4 regions of the Pseudomonas sp. EU05-FHT14B02 genome follow, and region 1 is predicted to be linked to each of the others. Evidence: predicted binding sites of a transcription regulator. Region 1 holds the regulator's gene; each other region holds the start of a gene.

What was found. The regulator sigma-54, encoded in region 1, starts transcription at its own class of promoters, with help from an activator protein. The targets are predictions, from matches to a motif close to ANTGGCATNNANNTTGCTNT.
Positions count from the first base shown of each region.
Region 2: AC3WTM_RS18265 (DNA translocase FtsK) is a predicted target of sigma-54. The motif match lies at 2,768-2,787, and genes of this name have one in related genera.
Region 3: glnK (P-II family nitrogen regulator) is a predicted target of sigma-54. The motif match lies at 3,443-3,462, and genes of this name have one in related genera.
Region 4: AC3WTM_RS09380 (CmpA/NrtA family ABC transporter substrate-binding protein) is a predicted target of sigma-54. The motif match lies at 2,754-2,773, and genes of this name have one in related genera.

Region 1 is NZ_JBYTDD010000001.1:271,993-277,052, forward strand. It holds gene lptC (LPS export ABC transporter periplasmic protein LptC) at 1-206, shown strand, start outside; gene lptA (lipopolysaccharide transport periplasmic protein LptA) at 193-741, shown strand; gene lptB (LPS export ABC transporter ATP-binding protein) at 741-1,466, shown strand; gene AC3WTM_RS01255 (RNA polymerase factor sigma-54) at 1,713-3,206, shown strand; gene hpf (ribosome hibernation-promoting factor, HPF/YfiA family) at 3,281-3,589, shown strand; gene ptsN (PTS IIA-like nitrogen regulatory protein PtsN) at 3,602-4,066, shown strand; gene rapZ (RNase adapter RapZ) at 4,069-4,926, shown strand; gene AC3WTM_RS01275 (HPr family phosphocarrier protein) at 4,942-5,060, shown strand, end outside.
Region 2 is NZ_JBYTDD010000019.1:78,947-84,006, forward strand. It holds gene lolA (outer membrane lipoprotein periplasmic chaperone LolA) at 1-54, opposite strand, end outside; gene AC3WTM_RS18265 (DNA translocase FtsK) at 120-2,531, opposite strand; gene trxB (thioredoxin-disulfide reductase) at 2,839-3,798, shown strand; gene aat (leucyl/phenylalanyl-tRNA--protein transferase) at 3,861-4,541, shown strand; gene AC3WTM_RS18280 (arginyltransferase) at 4,599-5,060, shown strand, end outside.
Region 3 is NZ_JBYTDD010000002.1:78,803-83,862, forward strand. It holds gene AC3WTM_RS02310 (HAD family hydrolase) at 1-371, shown strand, start outside; gene sutA (dormancy-specific transcriptional regulator SutA) at 471-794, opposite strand; gene AC3WTM_RS02320 (secondary thiamine-phosphate synthase enzyme YjbQ) at 896-1,321, opposite strand; gene AC3WTM_RS02325 (ammonium transporter) at 1,535-2,872, opposite strand; gene glnK (P-II family nitrogen regulator) at 2,908-3,246, opposite strand; gene AC3WTM_RS02335 (accessory factor UbiK family protein) at 3,656-3,916, shown strand; gene AC3WTM_RS02340 (BRO-N domain-containing protein) at 4,306-4,833, shown strand; gene AC3WTM_RS02345 (HigA family addiction module antitoxin) at 4,887-5,060, opposite strand, start outside.
Region 4 is NZ_JBYTDD010000007.1:129,650-134,709, reverse strand. It holds gene AC3WTM_RS09390 (nitrate/nitrite transporter) at 1-495, opposite strand, end outside; gene AC3WTM_RS09385 (ANTAR domain-containing response regulator) at 835-1,410, opposite strand; gene AC3WTM_RS09380 (CmpA/NrtA family ABC transporter substrate-binding protein) at 1,426-2,637, opposite strand; gene AC3WTM_RS09375 (quinone-dependent dihydroorotate dehydrogenase) at 2,866-3,885, shown strand; gene rmf (ribosome modulation factor) at 4,134-4,349, opposite strand; gene rlmKL (bifunctional 23S rRNA (guanine(2069)-N(7))-methyltransferase RlmK/23S rRNA (guanine(2445)-N(2))-methyltransferase RlmL) at 4,880-5,060, shown strand, end outside.

The DNA.
Region 1 (5,060 bases):
CGCGCTTCGACGAAAAAAACCGTAGAACCCTGATCACCAGCACACGCATGACCGTGTTCCCGCAGCAGCAATATGCGCAGACCGAGCAAGACGTTAGAATCGACGGCGCTGGCGGTGTATCGACTGGCAAGGGAATGAAAGCGTATTTGAAAGAAAGCAGGATACACCTGCTATCGAACGTAAGAGGACAGTATGAGGCTCGTTAAAACCCTCCCGATTTTGCTCAGTCTGGGCGCAGCACTGGGAAGCGTGAGCGCCTGGGCTCTGCCGGAAGACCAACAGCAGCCTATCCGTATTCAGGCCGACGATGCCCAACTGGACGACAAGCAAGGTATTGCTACCTATAAGGGTGACGTGATCATCACCCAAGGCTCGATGAAGGTGACAGGCAACACCGTTACCATCACCCGCACCCCGGCTGGCGACATTGACGTCGTGACCTCGGTGGGCAACCTGGCGTACTTCGAGCAATTGCAAACGGCTGGCGATACCAAGCCTGTCCAGGGTTGGGGCGTGACGATCCAGTATCACGCTTCGCAAAATCGCGTCGTCCTGATCGACAAGGCCAAAGTTGTCGACAAGGACAACAACGTCACCCAAGGCGAGAAAATTGTCTACGACACGGACAAGAAACTCGCCAGCGCCGGTCGCGCCACAGGCAGCAAGATCACCGAAGCGCGTCCGCGCATCGACATGGTGATCCAGCCGAAGAAGAAAACCGACGAGAAAAAGGCCCAGTAATGGCAACTCTGAAAGCTCAGCATCTGGCCAAGAGCTACAAGAGCCGCCAGGTCGTGCGTGATGTCAGCCTGTCCATCGACAGCGGCCAGATCGTCGGCCTGCTTGGTCCGAACGGCGCCGGCAAGACCACCTGTTTCTACATGATTGTCGGCCTGGTACAAGCCGACCAGGGCCGCGTCCTGATCGATGACTTGGACGTCAGCCACCAACCGATGCACGGCCGCGCAAAGGCTGGTATCGGCTACTTGCCGCAAGAAGCATCGATCTTCCGCAAACTGTCGGTGGCCGACAACATCATGGCCATCCTCGAGACCCGCAAGGAACTCGACAAGGCCGGTCGTCGCAAGGAACTGGAAAGCCTGCTGCAGGAATTCCACATCAGCCACATCCGCGACAACCTGGGCATGAGCCTGTCCGGTGGTGAGCGCCGTCGCGTGGAAATAGCCCGCGCCCTGGCCACCAATCCGAAATTCATCCTCCTCGACGAGCCCTTCGCCGGCGTGGACCCGATTTCGGTCGGCGACATCAAGCAGATCATTCACCACCTCAAGGCCAAGGGCATTGGCGTGCTGATCACGGACCACAACGTTCGTGAAACCCTGGATATCTGTGAAACCGCCTATATCGTCAATGACGGCCAACTGATTGCCGAAGGCGACGCTGAGACCATCCTGGCCAACGACCTGGTCAAGGAAGTGTATCTGGGCCATGAGTTCCGCCTGTAAGCGCTGAGCCGTGCCCAGGCCGTTGCCCGGGCACCTGACCAGCCACTCACCAGCGCCTCCGTGCCGACAAGCGTCATCAGCCCTCGACAAGGGCAGCGCAGCAATACAGCTTTATAGTTTTTTATTGTTACAGCGCTCTAGGCAAACCCTTTAGTTTCAGGCATATAATTTGCTTAAGTTTGGCGCCCCGGCGCCCTGTAGTGGATGGCGCATGTGCGCCGGCGAATAAGGTGTTAAGCCCCTGCCATGAAACCATCGCTAGTCTTGAGAATGGGCCAGCAGCTGACGATGACACCGCAGCTGCAACAGGCCATCCGCCTGCTCCAATTGTCGACCCTGGACCTGCAACAGGAAATCCAGGAGGCCCTGGAGTCCAATCCGATGCTCGAACGCCAGGAAGAAGGCGACGACTTCGACAATTCCGACCCCCTGGCCGACAACGCCGAACAAAAGCCCAACAGCGACATCCAGGAGCCCTCCTACCAGGAAAGCGCCCCGACGGTAGATAACCTCGATGAGGGAGACTGGAACGAGCGTATCCCCAACGAACTCCCCGTCGATACCGCGTGGGAAGACGTTTACCAGACCAGCGCCAGCAGCCTGCCCAGCAATGATGATGACGAGTGGGACTTCACCACCCGCACCTCGGCCGGCGAAAGCCTGCAGAGCCACTTGCTGTGGCAACTGAATCTGGCCCCGATGTCCGACACCGATCGCCTGATCGCCGTGACCCTGATCGATTGCATCAACAATCAGGGCTACCTGGACGAAACCCTCGAGGAAATCCTCGAAGCGTTCGACCCGGAACTGGACATCGAACTGGACGAAATCGAAGCCGTCCTGCACCGCATCCAGCAATTCGAGCCCGCCGGCATCGGCGCCCGCAACCTGGGCGAATGCCTGCTGCTGCAATTGCGCCAGCTGCCTGCCAAAACCCCTTGGCTGGCCGAGGCCAAGCGCCTGGTTACCGATTACATCGACCTGCTTGGCAGCCGCGACTACAGCCAGTTGATGCGTCGCATGAAGCTCAAGGAAGATGAGCTGCGCCAGGTCATCGAGTTGGTCCAGACCCTCAACCCGCGCCCGGGCTCGCAGATCGAGTCCACCGAAGCCGAGTACGTCGTCCCTGACGTCATCGTACGCAAGGACAACGAGCGCTGGCTCGTGGAGCTCAATCAGGAGTCGGTGCCACGGCTGCGGGTCAATGCCCAGTACGCCGGTTTCGTGCGCCGCGCCGACACCAGCGCCGACAATACCTTCATGCGCAATCAGTTGCAGGAGGCCCGCTGGTTCATCAAGAGCCTGCAAAGCCGCAATGAAACCCTGATGAAGGTTGCCACCCAGATCGTCGAGCATCAGCGCGGCTTTCTGGAGTACGGCGACGAAGCCATGAAGCCGCTGGTCCTGCATGACATCGCCGAAGCGGTCGGCATGCACGAGTCGACGATTTCACGGGTGACCACCCAGAAGTTCATGCACACCCCCCGGGGCATTTATGAACTGAAGTACTTTTTTTCCAGTCACGTAAGCACCTCCGAAGGCGGCGAATGCTCGTCCACGGCGATCCGGGCGATCATCAAAAAACTGGTTGCAGCGGAAAATCAGAAAAAGCCGTTGAGTGACAGCAAGATCGCTGGTTTACTGGAGGCACAAGGCATTCAGGTGGCTCGCCGCACCGTCGCCAAGTACCGCGAATCCCTCGGGATCGCGCCTTCGAGCGAACGCAAGCGGTTGATGTAGGGCCACGCCACAGCGTTCCAGTGGTAGATCATCTGATCTACCGCTTTATGCACTGGCAACGAAGGAGAAGCTGTATGCAAGTCAACATCAGTGGACACCAACTGGAAGTGACCGAACCTCTTCGCACCTACATCGGCGAAAAACTCGAACGATTGGAGCGACATTTCGACAAGATCACTAATGTGCAGGTCACGATGACCGTCGAAAAACTGAAGCAGAAAATCGAAGCCACGCTGCATATTCCCGGGAATGAAGTGGTCGCCAACGCGGAACATACCGATATGTATGCCGCGATCGACGCACTCACCGACAAGCTGGATAAACAACTCAAAAAGCATAAGGAAAAGACCCAGAGCCTCCTCCAGGGCGCAACCGGTCGTTAACACCCCCAACCCATGATCCGACTTGAAAGTATCCTGACCCCCGGCCGTTCCCTGGTGAACGTGCCGGGAGGCAGTAAAAAGAAAGCCCTCGAACAAATTGCCAATCTTATCGCCCGCGAAGTGCCGGCCCTGGAGATGCAAGATGTCTTCGAGGCGCTGATCGCCCGTGAAAAACTCGGCTCCACCGGGTTTGGCAATGGCATCGCTATTCCACATTGCCGTCTCAAGGGCTGTATTTCGCCCATCAGTGCATTGATGCACCTGGACGCCCCTATCGATTTCGACGCCATCGACGGCGCGCCGGTTGACCTGCTCTTCGTGCTGCTGGTCCCGGAAGCCGCCACCGATGCGCACCTTGAGCTGCTGCGACAGATCGCCAGCATGCTCGACCGCAAGGAAGTTCGCGAAAAGCTGCGTAGTGCTGCAAGCAACGAAGCCTTGTATCAGGTTGTCCTGGACGAGCAAAACGGTCAGTAATCATGCGTTTGATCATCGTCAGTGGCCGTTCCGGCTCAGGTAAAAGTACCGCCCTCGACGTCCTTGAGGACAGCGGCTACTACTGCATCGACAACCTGCCAGCCGGTCTGCTGCCGGAGCTGGCCGAACGCGCCCTGGTTCATACCGAGATGCTGCAGCCGCTGGTCGCTGTTTCCATTGACGCGCGCAACCTGCCCAGCCACCTGTCACGCTTCCCCGACCTGCTCGAGGAAGTCCGTGCCCGCCACATCCAGTGCGATGTGCTGTACCTGGACGCAGACGAAGAAACCCTGCTCAAGCGTTTCTCGGAAACCCGCCGACGTCACCCCCTGACCAATGCCAACCGCTCGCTGGCCGAAGCCATCAACGTTGAGAGCGTCCTGCTCGGGCCTATTGCCGACCTTGCCGATCTCAAGATCAACACCACCAGCCTGAACCTTTATCAACTGCGCGATGCCATCAAACTGCGTCTGTTGAATCAGCCGGAGCCGGGGACTGCGTTCCTGGTGGAATCCTTCGGCTTCAAGCGCGGAATGCCGGTGGACGCCGACCTGGTGTTCGATGTGCGCTGCCTGCCCAACCCTTACTGGAAACCGGAGTTGCGCGAGCAGTCCGGGCTCGATCAACCGGTTGCGGAATACCTGGCGGCTCAGCCGGATGTCGAAGAGATGTTCCAGGACATTTCCACATACCTGCTAAAGTGGCTGCCACGCTTTGCCGCCAGCAACCGCGCCTACGTCACCATTGCCATTGGCTGCACGGGCGGACATCACCGTTCCGTCTACCTGACCGAGCGTCTGGGGCAAACGCTGCAACAATCCCTGAAGAACGTCCAGGTCCGCCACCGCGACCTCAGCTAAAGGATTCACATCGCGATGCCTGCTCTGGAAATCGAAATCATCAATAAACTGGGTTTGCATGCCCGGGCATCCGCAAAATTCGTTGGTGTCGCCGGGCAATTCAAGGATTGCACGATCCGTGTGGGACGCACGCC
Region 2 (5,060 bases), on a different contig from region 1:
CTGGAGCGTGGTCAAGGCCAGTACCGGCAGCAACAGCATGCGGATCAGACGCATGGGAGTCCTCATAACATTCGTGGGAGTGCGGGCGGCGCAAAATGCGCCCCCCTTTCATACTCGGGTCAGTCGCGCACCGGCCCCGGGGCCAGGACTTCACGCGAACCGTTGGTGTTCATGGACGTCACGACCCCGGCCATTTCCATGGCTTCGATCATGCGCGCAGCGCGGTTGTAACCGATCTTCAGCTTGCGCTGAACCGCGGAAATAGAGGCACGACGGCTTTCCAGCACGAACTGGACCGCTTCGTCGTACAGCGCATCGGCCTCGGGATCATCACCGTCGCCGCCACCGCTGCTGCCTTCAAAGCCGCTGCCCGCCTCTTCGACGCCATTGAGGATGTCATCGTTGTATTCCGGCGCACCCCGCAGTTTCCAGGCTTCCACCACACGGTGAACCTCATCGTCGGACACGAAAGCACCGTGAACTCGAATTGGCAGGCTAGTACCCGGCGGCATGTAGAGCATGTCACCATGGCCCAGCAGTTGTTCGGCACCGCCCTGGTCGATGATGGTCCGCGAGTCGATCTTGCTCGAGACCTGGAACGCCATGCGGGTCGGAATGTTGGCCTTGATCAGACCGGTGATCACATCCACCGACGGACGCTGGGTCGCAAGGATCAAGTGGATACCGGCTGCACGAGCCTTTTGCGCGATACGGGCGATCAGTTCTTCAACCTTCTTGCCGACGATCATCATCATGTCGGCGAATTCGTCGACTACGACCACGATGGTCGGCAGTTTCTGCAGCAGTGGCGCTTCGTCGTGGATGCTTTCACGCTTGTACAGCGGATCACTCAACGGCTCGCCGGCGTCCTGGGCTTCCTTGACCTTGGCGTTGAAGCCCGACAGGTTTCGCACACCCATTTTGGCCATCAACTTGTAGCGTCGCTCCATCTCGGCAACGCTCCAGCGCAGGGCGTTGGCGGCGTCCTTCATGTCGGTGACAACCGGGCACAGCAGGTGCGGAATGCCTTCGTAGATCGACAGTTCCAGCATTTTCGGGTCGATCATGATCAGCTTGGCGTCTTCCGGGCCAGACTTGAACAGGATCGACAGGATCATCGCGTTCACACCCACCGACTTACCGGAACCGGTGGTACCGGCGACCAGCAAGTGCGGCATCTTCGCGAGGTCAGTGATGACCGGCTTGCCGCCGATGTCATGACCCAGGGCCAGGGTGACCGGGGATTTGAAGTTGTCGTACTCCGGAGTCGACAACACCTCGGAGAAACGCACGATCTGCCGATCTTCGTTGGGAATCTCGATACCGACCGTGGTCTTGCCCGGAATCACTTCCACCACGCGCACACTGGTCACGGCCAGGGAACGGGCCAGGTCTTTGGCCAGGTTGGAGATTCGGCTGACTTTTACCCCGGCGGCCGGCTGGATTTCGTAACGGGTGATCACCGGGCCCGGGTGGATCGAATCCACTGCGACTTCAACGCCGAATTCCTTGAGCTTGATTTCCAGCAAGTGGCCAACCGCAGCCAGGGATTCAGGCGAGTAATTGAGTTGTTTCTTTTCCGCCGGATCGAGAATCGAAATCGGCGGCAAGGTGCCTTCCACGGCGCTGTCGACGAACAGCGGCGCCTGCTTCTCTTTCTCGACGCGTTTGCTCGGTGCGGCGGGCTTTGGCGGCGCGGGCGCAATCACCGGCGGCACCTGTTTCTCGCGCTCGGACATGTGCTTGCTCAGGGCTTGCTCACGTTCGATCAGGCGTTCCTTGACCTTGGCCTGCTCGCGCTTGTCGGTGACGGTCGGCGCAACCACTTCATCCATACGGTCGTCGACTTCACGCAACTGGGCAACCAGCTGTTTGCGCTCGATACGGGCCGCCCACCAGCGATTGGCGGCGCCCTGGAAAAGCTCGAACAGGTCGAGGGTGATCTTGCCGGTGATGTCCATCACCTTGAACCACGACAGGTCGGTAAACACGGTCAGGCCAAACAGGAACAAGGCAATGAACAACAGCGTGCTGCCCTGGATATTCAGGGCGTTCCTGGCCAGTTCGCCGAGGCTTTCCCCCAGCGCACCGCCGGCACCGGCCGGCAGACCGGTCGCGGCATGAAAATGGATATGGGCCAGCGCAGCCCCCGACAGCACCAGGAATACCAGGCCAATCAGGCGCCAGGAGAACAGCCACCCGCTCCACTGCCACGGTTCGTGACGCTGGCGGAAGATCTGGTACGCCTTGATGGCCAGCAGCAACGGGAAGATGTAGGCGAAGTAACCCAGCACCATGAACAGGATATCGGCGCTGTAGGAGCCCGCTGGCCCGCCGAAGTTCTGCACGTCGTCGATCTTGCTGTTATGACTCCAGCCCGGATCATCCTTGCCATAGGTCAACAAGGCCATCATCAGGAACAGGCACAAGGCACCGATGGCGATCAGCGCACCTTCCTTGAGTCGGTAGTGCAAGTGCTGGCGCCAGAGCGGCACGACGGCTGGTTTAGGTGCTGCGGTGGATTTCTTCAAAACGCTTCTTTTCCTGCGCCAATGGCGCGTCCATCTGGTGAATGTCTATAAAAACCGCGAAAAAACTGCCCAATCCAGGCAGGTAATAAAGTTAACACGTGTAACCGGGACTACTTTTAACACTGCACTCCGGTTTTTATAAACACGGCGCACACTGAATATATGTAACACGCAAGGCATTGTACGGGTTTGTGCGCACGACGCCATGCTTGAGACCCTTGGATGCAGCATAGTCAACAGCACATGACATGCCATTCAATTTGAGCATGCATTCTCTTTGGTGACAAAGGCTTATGAGGTGTTTTTTATGAGCGAAGCGAAGCATTCCCGCCTGATTATCCTGGGCTCCGGCCCTGCCGGTTACAGCGCGGCAGTTTATGCCGCCCGCGCCAACCTCAAGCCGGTCGTCATTACCGGCATCCAGGCAGGTGGCCAGCTCACCACCACCGTCGAAGTGGATAACTGGCCAGGCGACGTTGAAGGCCTGACCGGACCGGTGCTGATGGATCGCATGCAAAAACACGCCGAACGCTTTGCCACCGAGATCGTTTACGACCACATCCATACCGCCAAGTTGCAACAACGACCGTTCGAGCTGATCGGTGACGGCGGCACCTACACCTGCGACGCCTTGATCATTGCCACCGGTGCCTCCGCGCAATACCTGGGCCTGCCGTCGGAAGAAGCGTTCGCCGGCAAAGGAGTTTCGGCGTGCGCGACCTGTGATGGATTTTTCTATCGCAATCAAGTGGTTGCTGTGGTCGGCGGAGGCAACACAGCGGTCGAGGAAGCCTTGTACCTGTCGAACATCGCCAAAGAAGTGCACCTGGTCCATCGGCGCGACAAACTGCGCGCGGAGAAAATCCTCCAGGACAAACTCTTCGAAAGAGCCGCCAACGGCAATGTCCGCCTGCACTGGAACCAAAACCTGGACGAAGTGCTCGGCGATGCCAGCGGCGTGACCGGTGCCCGCCTGCGGGACAGTCACACGGGTGAAACCCGGGAGCTGTCGCTGGCCGGGGTGTTTATCGCCATCGGCCATAAACCCAACACCGACTTGTTCACAGGCCAACTGGAAATGCGCAACGGGTATCTGCTGGTCAAGAGTGGCAGCGAAGGCGATGCCACCGCTACGGCGATTGCAGGTGTGTTTGCCGCCGGTGACGTGGCCGACCACGTTTATCGCCAGGCCGTTACATCTGCCGGTGCCGGTTGCATGGCGGCGCTGGACGCTGAAAAATACCTGGACGACATTCCAACCGTTTGAAGGCAAACTTTATGGCGGGCCAACACCCGCCACTGCCCTCCCCTTCTGCAAGCCCGGATGCCATGCTGACTTGGTTACAACGCAATACCTTGCATTTCCCCCCACTGGAAAAGGCCATGCGTGACCCCAACGGGCTGCTGGCTGCCGGTGGCGATCTGTCCGCCGATCGGCTGATCTCGGCTTATCGCCACGGCTGCTTCCCCTGGTTTTCCGAGGGCCAGCCAATCCTCTGGTGGTCTCCGGATCCGCGTACCGTGCTGTTTCCCGACGAATTGCACGTCTCGCGCAGCCTGAACAAACTGCTACGCCAGCAACGCTATCAAGTGACCTTTGACCAGGACTTCGCCGCCGTCATCCGCGCCTGTGCCGCGCCCCGGGATTACGCCGACGGCACCTGGATCACCGAGGCCATGCAGGACGCCTACATCGAATTGCACAGGCGCGGTCACGCGCACTCGGTGGAAGTGTGGGACGCAGACGAACTGGTGGGCGGGCTCTACGGCCTGGCGATGGGCCAGCTGTTTTTCGGAGAGTCCATGTTCAGCCTCGCGGACAACGCCTCGAAATTCGGCTTTGCCACACTGGTGCGGCATCTGAAAGACTCGGGTTTTGTACTGATCGATTGCCAGATGCCCACCGATCACCTGCACAGTCTCGGAGCCCGCGCGATACCCCGCCATGAGTTTGCCAATTATCTGGCCAGGCATCTGGACCAGCCCAATCGCGCTAGCTGGGTTTGCTGAGCGACTTTTGCGCAGGTGGCTTACACTTATTCAAAAGCATTATCCCGAGGGTTGATCATGACCGAGTTGGCGCGATTGAAGTTCTATGCCACTCAGCCGCACTCTTGCAGTTATCTGCCGGAGGAGCAGGCCACAACCCTGTTCCTCGATCCTAGCCAGCCCATGGATGTGCATGTCTATGCAGACCTGTCGGAGATGGGGTTTCGTCGCAGTGGCGATCATCTCTATCGGCCGCATTGCCAGAACTGCAATGCTTGCGTTCCGGCGCGCATTCCCGTGGGACAGTTCACGCCCAACCGGCAACAAAAACGCATTTTCAAGCGCAACGTGGATTTGCAGGTACGTCCAGCCAAGCCCGGCTTCAACGAAGAATACTTCGACCTTTACCAGCGCTATATCGAACAGCGGCACGCCGATGGCGACATGTACCCGCCGAGTCGCGACCAATTTTCGACATTCCTGGTGCGAGACCTGCCGTTTTCAAGATTTTATGAATTTCGCCTGAATGGCCGGCTGCTG
Region 3 (5,060 bases), on a different contig from region 1:
CGACGCTGGAGACGCTGGCCAAGCATTACGCCCTCGGTGTAGTGACCAACGGCAACGCCGATGTGCGCCGACTGGGCCTGGCGGATTACTTCAAGTTTGCCCTGTGCGCCGAAGACATTGGCATCGCAAAACCGGACGCACGACTGTTTCATGAAGCGCTGAGCCGTGGCGGCGCGACCGCCGAGACCGCGGTGCATATCGGTGATCATCCCGGCGATGACATTGCCGGTGCCCAGCAGGCGGGAATGCGGGCAATCTGGTTCAACCCGGCGGACAAGGTCTGGGAAGCCGAACGATTACCGGATGCGGAGATTCGCAGCCTGAGCGATCTGCCGGCATTGCTGGCGCGGTGGAACAAGGCCTCGGCCTGACACAAAACCTGTGGGATCACCACAGGTTTCATATTCTTTGTTTCAGGCATGAAAAAGCCCGCAGCGACGGCGGGCTTTTTCAGCAAGCGGGTAGCAGGCTCAGATAGGCCGGCTGCCGTACTTGTTGTCAGGCTTCTTGGGAGGATCTGCGACCACATTGGCCTCCACTTCCTGCACCTTGCCACCACGAGCCAGGAACTCTTCCATGGCCTTGGCCAGGGCGTCGCGCTCCTTGTTCTTGGCTTCGACACTCGGCAGTTCATCGACCGATACCGCTGCCTTGGCCTTGCCTTTGGCGGTCGGAACCGGCGCATCACCACCGTCGTCTTCAGCGACGTCTTCCGCCGCTGCTTCCAGACCTTCTTCGGTTTCGTCGTCGTCGCCTACTTCGAGGTCGTCGTTTTCCAGATCATCGTCGCTCATGTTCTACCTCATGACTTGCGAAAAGCAGATTAGTTATAGCCCAGCTTTGCCCTCTGTCGAAGGCTGCCGGAAAAAAATCAACAGCCGCTGCTGACCAGCGGTTATGCCCCTTCACCGTGCACGGTGGCGAGGACTTTACGGGCACCGCCATGATCACGGTGCTCGCCCAGATAAACGCCTTGCCAGGTCCCCAACGCCAACCGGCCTGCCGCAATCGGCAAACTGAGCTGACAGCCAAGCACGCTGGCCTTGAAGTGCGCCGGGAGGTCGTCCAGGCCTTCGTCGTTATGCTCATAGCCGTCTGCTCCTTGTGGGATCAGACGATTGAAAAATCGTTCGAAGTCGCGACGTACCGCCGGATCGGCGTTCTCGTTGATGGTCAACGACGCCGAGGTATGCTGCAGCCACAAGTGCAACAGACCGACCCGACACGCCTTGAGTTCAGGCAGGCCGGCGAGTAACTCGTCCGTTACCAGATGAAAGCCCCGGGGCCTCGCCTGCAAGGTAATCAGAGTCTGTTGCCACATACAGTTCTCCGCACGTTCGGGGCGCATTCTAGCGCGCTCTGTGAAAAAACAAAGGCCCTAATATTCCTTCAATCCTGTAAGCCTTTGGCTGCACAAAAACACCCGACGTAAACATCATAAAACCTGTAGGAAAAAACCTTTCAGCTCAGCCTTCAACGACAAATTCCAGACAAAAAAATGCCCGGCAAGCCGGGCAATTTTTTACGCGCTTGCTTACAAGTTGTAGCCGCGTTCGTTGTGAAGCGCCAGATCGATGCCGACCGCTTCTTCTTCTTCGTTGATACGCAGGCCCATGACCGCATCCAACACCTTGAGAATGATGTATGTAGCGATCGCGGTGTAGATCACCGTGAAGCCCACACCTTTGCACTGAATCCACACTTGTGCGGCGATGTCGGTCACGGTGCCGAAGCCACCCAGGGATGGAGCAGCGAACACACCGGTCAGGATTGCGCCGAGGATACCGCCGATACCGTGCACGCCGAAGGCGTCCAGGGAGTCGTCATAGCCGAGCTTGCGCTTCAGGGTGGTGGCGCAGAAGAAGCACACCACGCCAGCCGCCAGACCGATTACCAACGCGCCCATCGGGCCAACGGTGCCGGCAGCCGGGGTGATTGCCACCAGACCGGCAACCACGCCCGAAGCGATACCCAGTGCGCTAGGCTTACCGTGGGTGAGCCACTCGGCAAACATCCAGCCCAGTGCAGCAGCAGCGGTAGCGATTTGCGTCACCAGCATCGCCATGCCGGCGGTGCCGTTGGCCGCAGCGGCGGAACCGGCGTTGAAACCAAACCAGCCAACCCACAGCATGGCCGCGCCCATCAGGGTGTAACCGAGGTTGTGCGGCGCCATTGGTGTGGTTGGGAAGCCCTTACGCTTGCCCAGCACCAGGCAGGCAACCAGGCCTGCTACACCGGCGTTGATGTGCACCACGGTGCCGCCAGCGAAATCGAGCACGCCCCAGTCCCACATCAGGCCACCGTTGCCGGACCAGACCATGTGCGCAATCGGCGCATACACCAGGGTGAACCAGATGCCCATGAAAATCAGCATCGCGGAGAACTTCATCCGCTCGGCGAACGCACCGACGATCAGCGCCGGGGTGATGATCGCGAAGGTCATCTGGAAGGTGATGAACACCGCCTCGGGGAACAGCGCTGCCGGGCCGGTCACGCTCGCTGGCGTGACACCCGCAAGGAACGCCTTGCCCATGCCGCCGAAGAACGAGTTGAAGTTGACGACGCCCTGCTCCATGCCCGTGGTGTCGAACGCGATGCTGTAGCCATAAATGACCCACAGGACGCTGATCAGACCGGTAATGGCGAAGCACTGCATCATCACGGAAAGAATGTTTTTCGACCGAACCATGCCGCCGTAGAACAGCGCGAGGCCGGGAATGGTCATGAAGAGCACGAGAGCTGTCGAGGTCAACATCCAGGCGGTGTCGCCGGAGTTGAGGACTGGGGCCGCCACTTCGTCTGCCGCCAGAGCAAGGCTGGGCATTACGATGGACAACAGGGCTCCTAGCCCTGCGAATTTACGCAGAGTCATATTGTTTTCTCCTGGGGCGTTGGGTTTGTGGCGGCTTAGATCGCGTCGGTATCGGTTTCGCCGGTACGGATGCGAATCGCCTGTTCCAGATTGACCACGAAGATCTTGCCGTCACCGATCTTGCCGGTGTTGGCAGCCTTGGTGATGGCCTCGATTACCCGGTCCAGATCCTTGTCGTCGATGGCGACGTCGATCTTCACCTTGGGCAGGAAATCGACCACGTATTCCGCGCCGCGATACAGCTCGGTGTGACCCTTCTGCCGACCAAAGCCTTTGACTTCAGTGACGGTAATGCCCTGCACGCCGATCTCGGACAGCGACTCGCGTACGTCGTCCAGCTTGAACGGCTTGATGATGGCAGTGACTAGTTTCATGAAAACTCTCTCCCGAATTTGGTGGACTTGCCCCAGGAAAACAAACCCGTCTCAAGTCTAAGCGCAGTGCCTGGCTTTGTAACGCATCGTCGGCCCTGACCTGCCCGTCCGACGCCCCTCACGAAACACTCCCCCGCTTCGCTTGGCGCACTGCGTTCGTCACAGTGACTGCATCAGTGCATGGGTCATCAGGGTCTAAGCAGAAAGCTTGCCATCTCCATAAAAACTACTGTTTTCAAGCCTTTACCCGCAGATGACTGCTACTTCGCAACAATACCCGACGCGATACGCACTACAACGGTGCGACAGCGTCCGTCCCCATGCGCGAAAATCGTGCATCCCTTGCCCGCGCAAATGACTATAGACACTGCGTGATACACTGCCCGTCATTGTTTCCAGGACATTGCCCATGCTCGCGCCAAAAGACTTCCTCGACGCCCTGACCGGCACCGCCTCCCGCCTCTTCAGCGGCGACACGCCTCTGCCGAAAGCTGAAATCGAAAGCCAGTTCAAGATGTTGCTGCAAAGCGCCTTCAGCAAACTGGATCTGGTGAGTCGGGAAGAGTTCGATAGCCAGATGGTCGTGCTCGCCCGCACCCGCGCCCGCCTCGAAAGCCTCGAAGCGAAAGTGGCCGAGCTGGAAGCGAAACTGAACCCACCAGCCGAATAACACCACGACCCCTGTGGGAGCGGGCTTGCCCGCGAATGAAGGTCGGCACGACCTTCAGTTTCACCAGTAGGAGCTGCCGCAGGCTGCGATCTTTAGATCCGAAGCCCCGCAAAAATCCCGGCAACGTCCTACAAAGTTCTCGTCCGCCATCCGATTGCGCCGCATTGCTCCGGCTCCTAAGCTCCGCCCAGCTGAATGTTCAGCACCGGGTTTGGCGACCTGGAAGCTTAAGGAGCATGACGACCATCGACGCAAGTCATGGCGGTTGTGCGTGGGAGACCTCCGGGTCTGCCGGGTTCCTTTTGCTCCGGTTCGCCAACCTGCGTACAACTGCCACCCAATTGTTTGGCGACAATTGCGGCAGCCCTTAAGCAAAAGGAGCTGTATCAATGAATCGAGATGATGCTTACCTGATTCCGCATGTCTTCACCCGCCACAAACTCCACCTCCACGCCCTGCTCCTGCAAAACCAACCCTGGTTCTGCGCCCGCGACCTCGGCCGATTACTACGCATCTACCTAAACGACCGCCAACTCCGAAAACTCGATCCCGACCAACACCAAACTGCCAAAACACTCATCCACGGCAACATCGAAAATACCCTGCTGATCAGCGAATCCGGCGTCTACGCCCTCCTCGTCTACCACTACTGCCCCGAATACCGAGCCTTGCGTGAATGGCTCACCCACGAAGTCGTCCCCGCCCTGCGAGACGCCCACCACCCCACCACAACCGAACGCCCACAACTGAGCCTGCTCAACTGGCCGGAAATGTCGTTGAGTTTGTTGCACTGGAATAATCAGCCGTGGATACGGTTGCAGGATGTGCCGCAGCTGTTGCCGAGCGGCGAGCAGCCACAAAATGCGGTAAATCAGCCTTGGTGGAAAAGAGCTTCAAGGATGCTCCAGACATTCTGAAGAGCAAAAAACCCACGTGCTTGGCGTGGGGTTCAATCAATCTGAAGAAACAATCAGGCGCAGTGCGCAAGCCGCTCAACCTGATCCCGGATCGCTGCGCCTCGTTCTATTTCAGCTTTGCGCAAATCATAAGTCGATTGCAGATTCAGCCAAAACTCCGGAGTCGTATCCAGACAGATGGATAGCCTTAGCGCCATATCAGCACTGACCCCCCGACGCTGGAGCAC
Region 4 (5,060 bases), on a different contig from region 1:
CCAGCCAACCGCCGCCGCCAGCACCGGGGCGATCAATGCGGCGAGGACCGTGCCCGAGTTCCCCGCGCCGGCGATGCCCATGGCCTTGCCTTGATGCTGCGGCGGATACCACTGCGAGGCCAGGGGCAGGGCGACGGCGAACGAAGCACCGGCCATGCCGAGGAACAGGCCCAGCAGCAACGCCTGCTCGTAGCTGTGGATTCCGAGTTTCCAGGCGCCGAACAGCGCGCAGATCACGATGACCTGACCGATCAGGCCGGCGGTTTTGGGCGACAGGCGATCAGCCAGCATCCCCATCACAAAGCGCAACACCGCCCCGGCCAGAATCGGCGTGGCGACCACCAGCCCCCGTTGCTGCGTTGTCAGGTGCAGGTCGGCGGCGATCTGTACCGCCAAAGGACCGAGCAGGTACCAGACCATGAAGCTCAGGTCGAAATAGAGGAAGGCTGCGAACAATGTGGGTGTATGGCCGGATTTCCAGAAGCTTGAATTCATTGCGCACCTCAGCTGTGAAGAGTCTCGAAAGGAGTCATGAGCTTGCAGGTGGGGAGCCGATACGGCCGCACCACCGGCCCCGTGCTGTGGGGCCAAAACGAAAAAACGCCGCTACCCGATCCGCCAAGGGCAAATGAGGTGAGCGACGTCTTTGTCGTAGGTGGGGCAACCGCCGTTGGTTACCTGTGGTGATTACTTAGCGAGATTTGTGCCAACAACCGAAACCGGGTTACCGCCATTCGCGAGCAAGCCCGCTCCCGCAGGTGATTCGTGTTCGGCGTAGCTCCCTTGTGGGAGCGGGTTTGCTCGCGAAGGCGATAGAACATTCGCCACAGAACTTCAGCCGAGCAACTCGCTCATGGCAATAATCTGCTCCGCCACTTGAATCAGCTTCTGCTGGCGGCTCATCGCCTGGCGGCGCATCAGTGTGTAGGCCTCTTCCTCGTTGCAGTCCTTCATTTTCATCAGCAGTCCCTTGGCCAGTTCAATGCGCTTGCGCTCGGCCAATTGCTGGTCGCGGGCATGCAGTTGGGCACGCAAGGCCTGATCGCTTTCGAAGCGTGCCATGGCCACATCGAGAATCGGCTGCAGGCGTTGTGCGTGAATGCCTTCGACGATATAGGCGCTAACACCGGACTTGATCGCCTGTCGCATCACATCGGGGTCGTGTTCGTCCGTGAACATCACAATCGGTCGTGGCTGGTCGCGAGTCACCAGCACCACTTGTTCCATGACATCGCGGCCCGGTGACTCGGTATCGATCAGAATCACATCCGGACGCACCGTTTCGACGCGTTCGGGCAGGTCGATGGTCAGGCCGGATTCATCGATCACTTCGAATCCGGCCTCGGTCAGGGCGGCCTTCAGGCGCCCGACTTTTTTAGCGGTGTCATTGATCAGCAGGATACGCAGCATGTTCATGGTCTCCTGTCAGCGGCTGGCGGATCGGTGCGAGCTGTCGCTCATGGCGTGCAGTTTGAAACTGCGGGCATAACCGGCCGGGTCCGAGCCGTCCCAGGTCTTGCCGTCGATCAACTGACTGCTGCGCATCTCCTTGCCCCGTACCGCGACACCTACAGCGCTGGCCGCTTCACGATACAAGTCTAGTTGCTGGACTTGACGGGCCACGGCGAGGTAGTCCGGGTCGTCGCGCAACAAACCCCAGCGACGGAACTGGGTCATGAACCACATGCCATCGGACAGGTACGGCAGATTGACCTCGCCTTCACCGTGGAAGCGCAGGGCGTGTGGGTCTTGCCAGCGATTGCCCAGACCATCGACATAGTCGCCCAGCAGGCGCGGCTCGATGCATTCCAGCGGCGCATCGAGGTATTGCGCTGCACTGAGCAATTGCGCGGTGCCGCGACGATTTTCGCTGCTTTCTTCGATGAAGCGACTGGCGTCCAGAATCGCCATCACCAACGCGCGGGCAGTGTTGGGGTATTGCTCGACGAAGGCGCGGGTGCAGCCCAGGACCTTTTCCGGATGATCGGGCCAGATGGTCTGGGTCGTGGCCAAGGTGAAGCCGAGGTCCTGTTGCACGGCGCTGGCGGACCAGGGTTCGCCGACGCAGAACCCGTCGATACGCCCGGCCCGCAGGTGCGCGACCATTTGCGGCGGCGGCACCACCACGCTGTCGACATCCAGGAGCGGGTGAATACCCTGGCTGGCGAGCCAGTAATACAACCACATGGCGTGGGTGCCGGTTGGAAACGTCTGAGCGAAGGTGAATTTTGAGCGAGTTTGGTGCACGTGCCGTTCCAGTGCATCAGGACTGGTCACTCCAAGCGCTTGCAAACCACGGGACAGGTTGATGCTCTGGCCGTTCTGATTCAGGCCCATCAGCACGGCCATGTCGGTCGCGGCCACGCCACCGATGCCCAGGTGAACGGCGTAAACCAGACCGTAGAGGCTGTGGGCGGCATCGAGTTCGCCGCTGACCAGTTTGTCCCGCAGGTTGGCCCAGGACGACTGACGCTTGAGGTTCAGGGTCAATCCATGGGGTTGGGCGAAGCCTTGGGTGGCGGCGACAACCACTGAGGCGCAGTCGCTCAGAGCCATGAAGCCGAGATTGATTTCGGTTTTTTCCGGGGCATCGCTGCCATTGACCCAGGCCAGAGGGCCGGCTGATGGTTCGTTCATCGCGTGTTCACCTTGCAAAAAAAACGTCGTCCCGAGTTCTTGCATGAGCAGGCCGGGGACGACGCCATTGTCTTTGCACACATTCGGTCGTTGGCATGGGTGCTGGTGCCCAGAGTGGTGCAAGGCATATGCCATTATCCGTTGATTTGATCACGCGCCTCGCTTGCCACCCCGTTGCCCGGCTATAATCGCCGCCTCAATTCGCCGCCAATCGAGTCAAATCCGCCCATGTACACCCTGGCCCGTCAGCTGTTGTTCAAACTCTCCCCGGAAACCTCCCACGATCTGTCCCTGGACCTGATCGGCGCGGGCGGTCGTCTTGGGCTCAACGGCTTGCTGTGCAAGGCCCCGGCGAAGATGCCGGTGAATGTCATGGGCCTGGACTTCCCGAATCCGGTGGGGCTGGCCGCCGGCCTGGACAAGAACGGCGCGGCCATCGATGGTTTCGCCCAACTGGGTTTCGGCTTTGTCGAAATCGGCACCATCACGCCGCGTCCGCAACCAGGCAACCCGAAGCCACGCCTGTTCCGTCTGCCGGAAGCCGAGGCGATCATCAATCGCATGGGGTTCAACAACCTCGGCGTCGATCACCTGCTGGCCCGCGTGGCGGCGGCCAAATACAAGGGCGTGCTGGGCATCAACATCGGCAAGAACTTCGACACGCCGGTCGAGCGTGCCGTGGACGACTACCTGATCTGCCTGGACAAGGTCTACGCCCATGCCAGCTATGTGACGGTCAACGTCAGTTCGCCGAACACGCCGGGCCTGCGCAGCCTGCAATTCGGTGACTCGCTCAAGCAGCTGCTGGCCGATCTGGCCGAGCGCCGTGCGGAACTGGCATTGCGTCATGGCAAACATGTACCGCTGGCGATCAAGATCGCGCCGGACATGAGCGACGAAGAAACCGCACAAGTTGCGCAAGCGCTGATCGAAACCGGGATGGATGCGGTCATTGCGACTAACACCACCCTGAGCCGTGTAGGCGTCGAAGGCATGGAACACGGCGAAGAGGCCGGTGGTCTGTCCGGAGCGCCGGTTCGCGACAAGAGCACCCACACCGTGAAGGTGCTGGCATCGGAGCTGGGTGGTCGGCTGCCGATCATCGCTGCCGGCGGTATTACCGAAGGCAAGCACGCAGCGGAGAAAATCACCGCGGGCGCGAGCCTGGTGCAGATCTACTCGGGCTTCATCTACAAAGGCCCGGCGCTGATTCGTGAGTCTGTAGACGCCATCGCAGCCCTGCGCTGAGCCCTTGTAGGAGCGAGCCTGCTCGCGATGGTCGATAACGATAACGCGTACTTTCTGGATACACGCGGTGTTCTCGGGTTCATCGCGAGCAGGCTCGCTCCTACAGGGGGATTGTTCCGGGTCAATGAGCAGGCATAAAAAGGGCCCCTTTAAAGGAGCCCCTGGGCCGGAGCCCGCCGTCCGGATGGGACGTGCATGGTTAATTCAGTACAAATCAGATTGTCGTGTCGGAGTGTTGTGCCCTGTAATTAGCCGACGGCGTGAAGTTCGTTGAGTCTGTGGATTCCCGCAGTGCCGGTCATACCGTCCCAGTTGTCGCCGCGTCCTTCTCGCCAGCCGTTAATCCAGGCTTGACGTACCGACGGTAGAGTAAATGGGCAAAGCTCACGGGATTTACCACCAACGCCATATTGATATCCGCGCAAAAATGCTCTTTCCAACGGATCACGCTTAAGTCTTCTCATAGGGTGTTGCCCTCACTTGTTGACTGTATTTATCGCGTCGACCTCTATTGAGGTCTGGCAGAAAAACTCTGCCGTTGGGGGCTCGTTGCCGGCGTGACGAGCCAAGGTGTTGGCGTCATTGCGGCGCCAACCTGTATTGAGTTCTAACCAATGCGTCACATCGAGGGAATGATCGTTTTGTCATAAGGACGTAACCGTTCATGTGCTAACGCCATAAGTAACAAAGCGTTTGTAGCGTATTTATTGGCCAAACCCCGGTATGATCGGCTCTGCGCTGGATGATGGGCTTAATCCTTTAGTGAGAATGGCTCCCGTTGCCGGGAAGCACTATTCGACGAAGGGTCGACTTATGACATTTTGTTGCATCAACTTTTTTATCTGTCCTTGCATCTAAGCTCATTTAACCCGAGCAGCAGGGGTGGAACGGCACACCTTCGTGCCACGCGGGCGCTCTTCGAGAAAAGCGCCTGATTGAAAACCGGACCGGCAATGCGTTGCCCGGTCACTTAGCTAAAGGTTCTGGAATTCCCATGTCCGATCGTTTCGAACTCTTCCTCACTTGCCCAAAAGGCCTTGAAGGCCTGCTCATCGAGGAAGCCGTCGGGCTTGGCCTTGAGGAAGCGCGGGAGCACACCTCTGCCGTACGCGGCATGGCCACCATGGAAACCGCTTATCGCCTGTGCCTGTGGTCGCGCCTGGCCAACCGCGTGC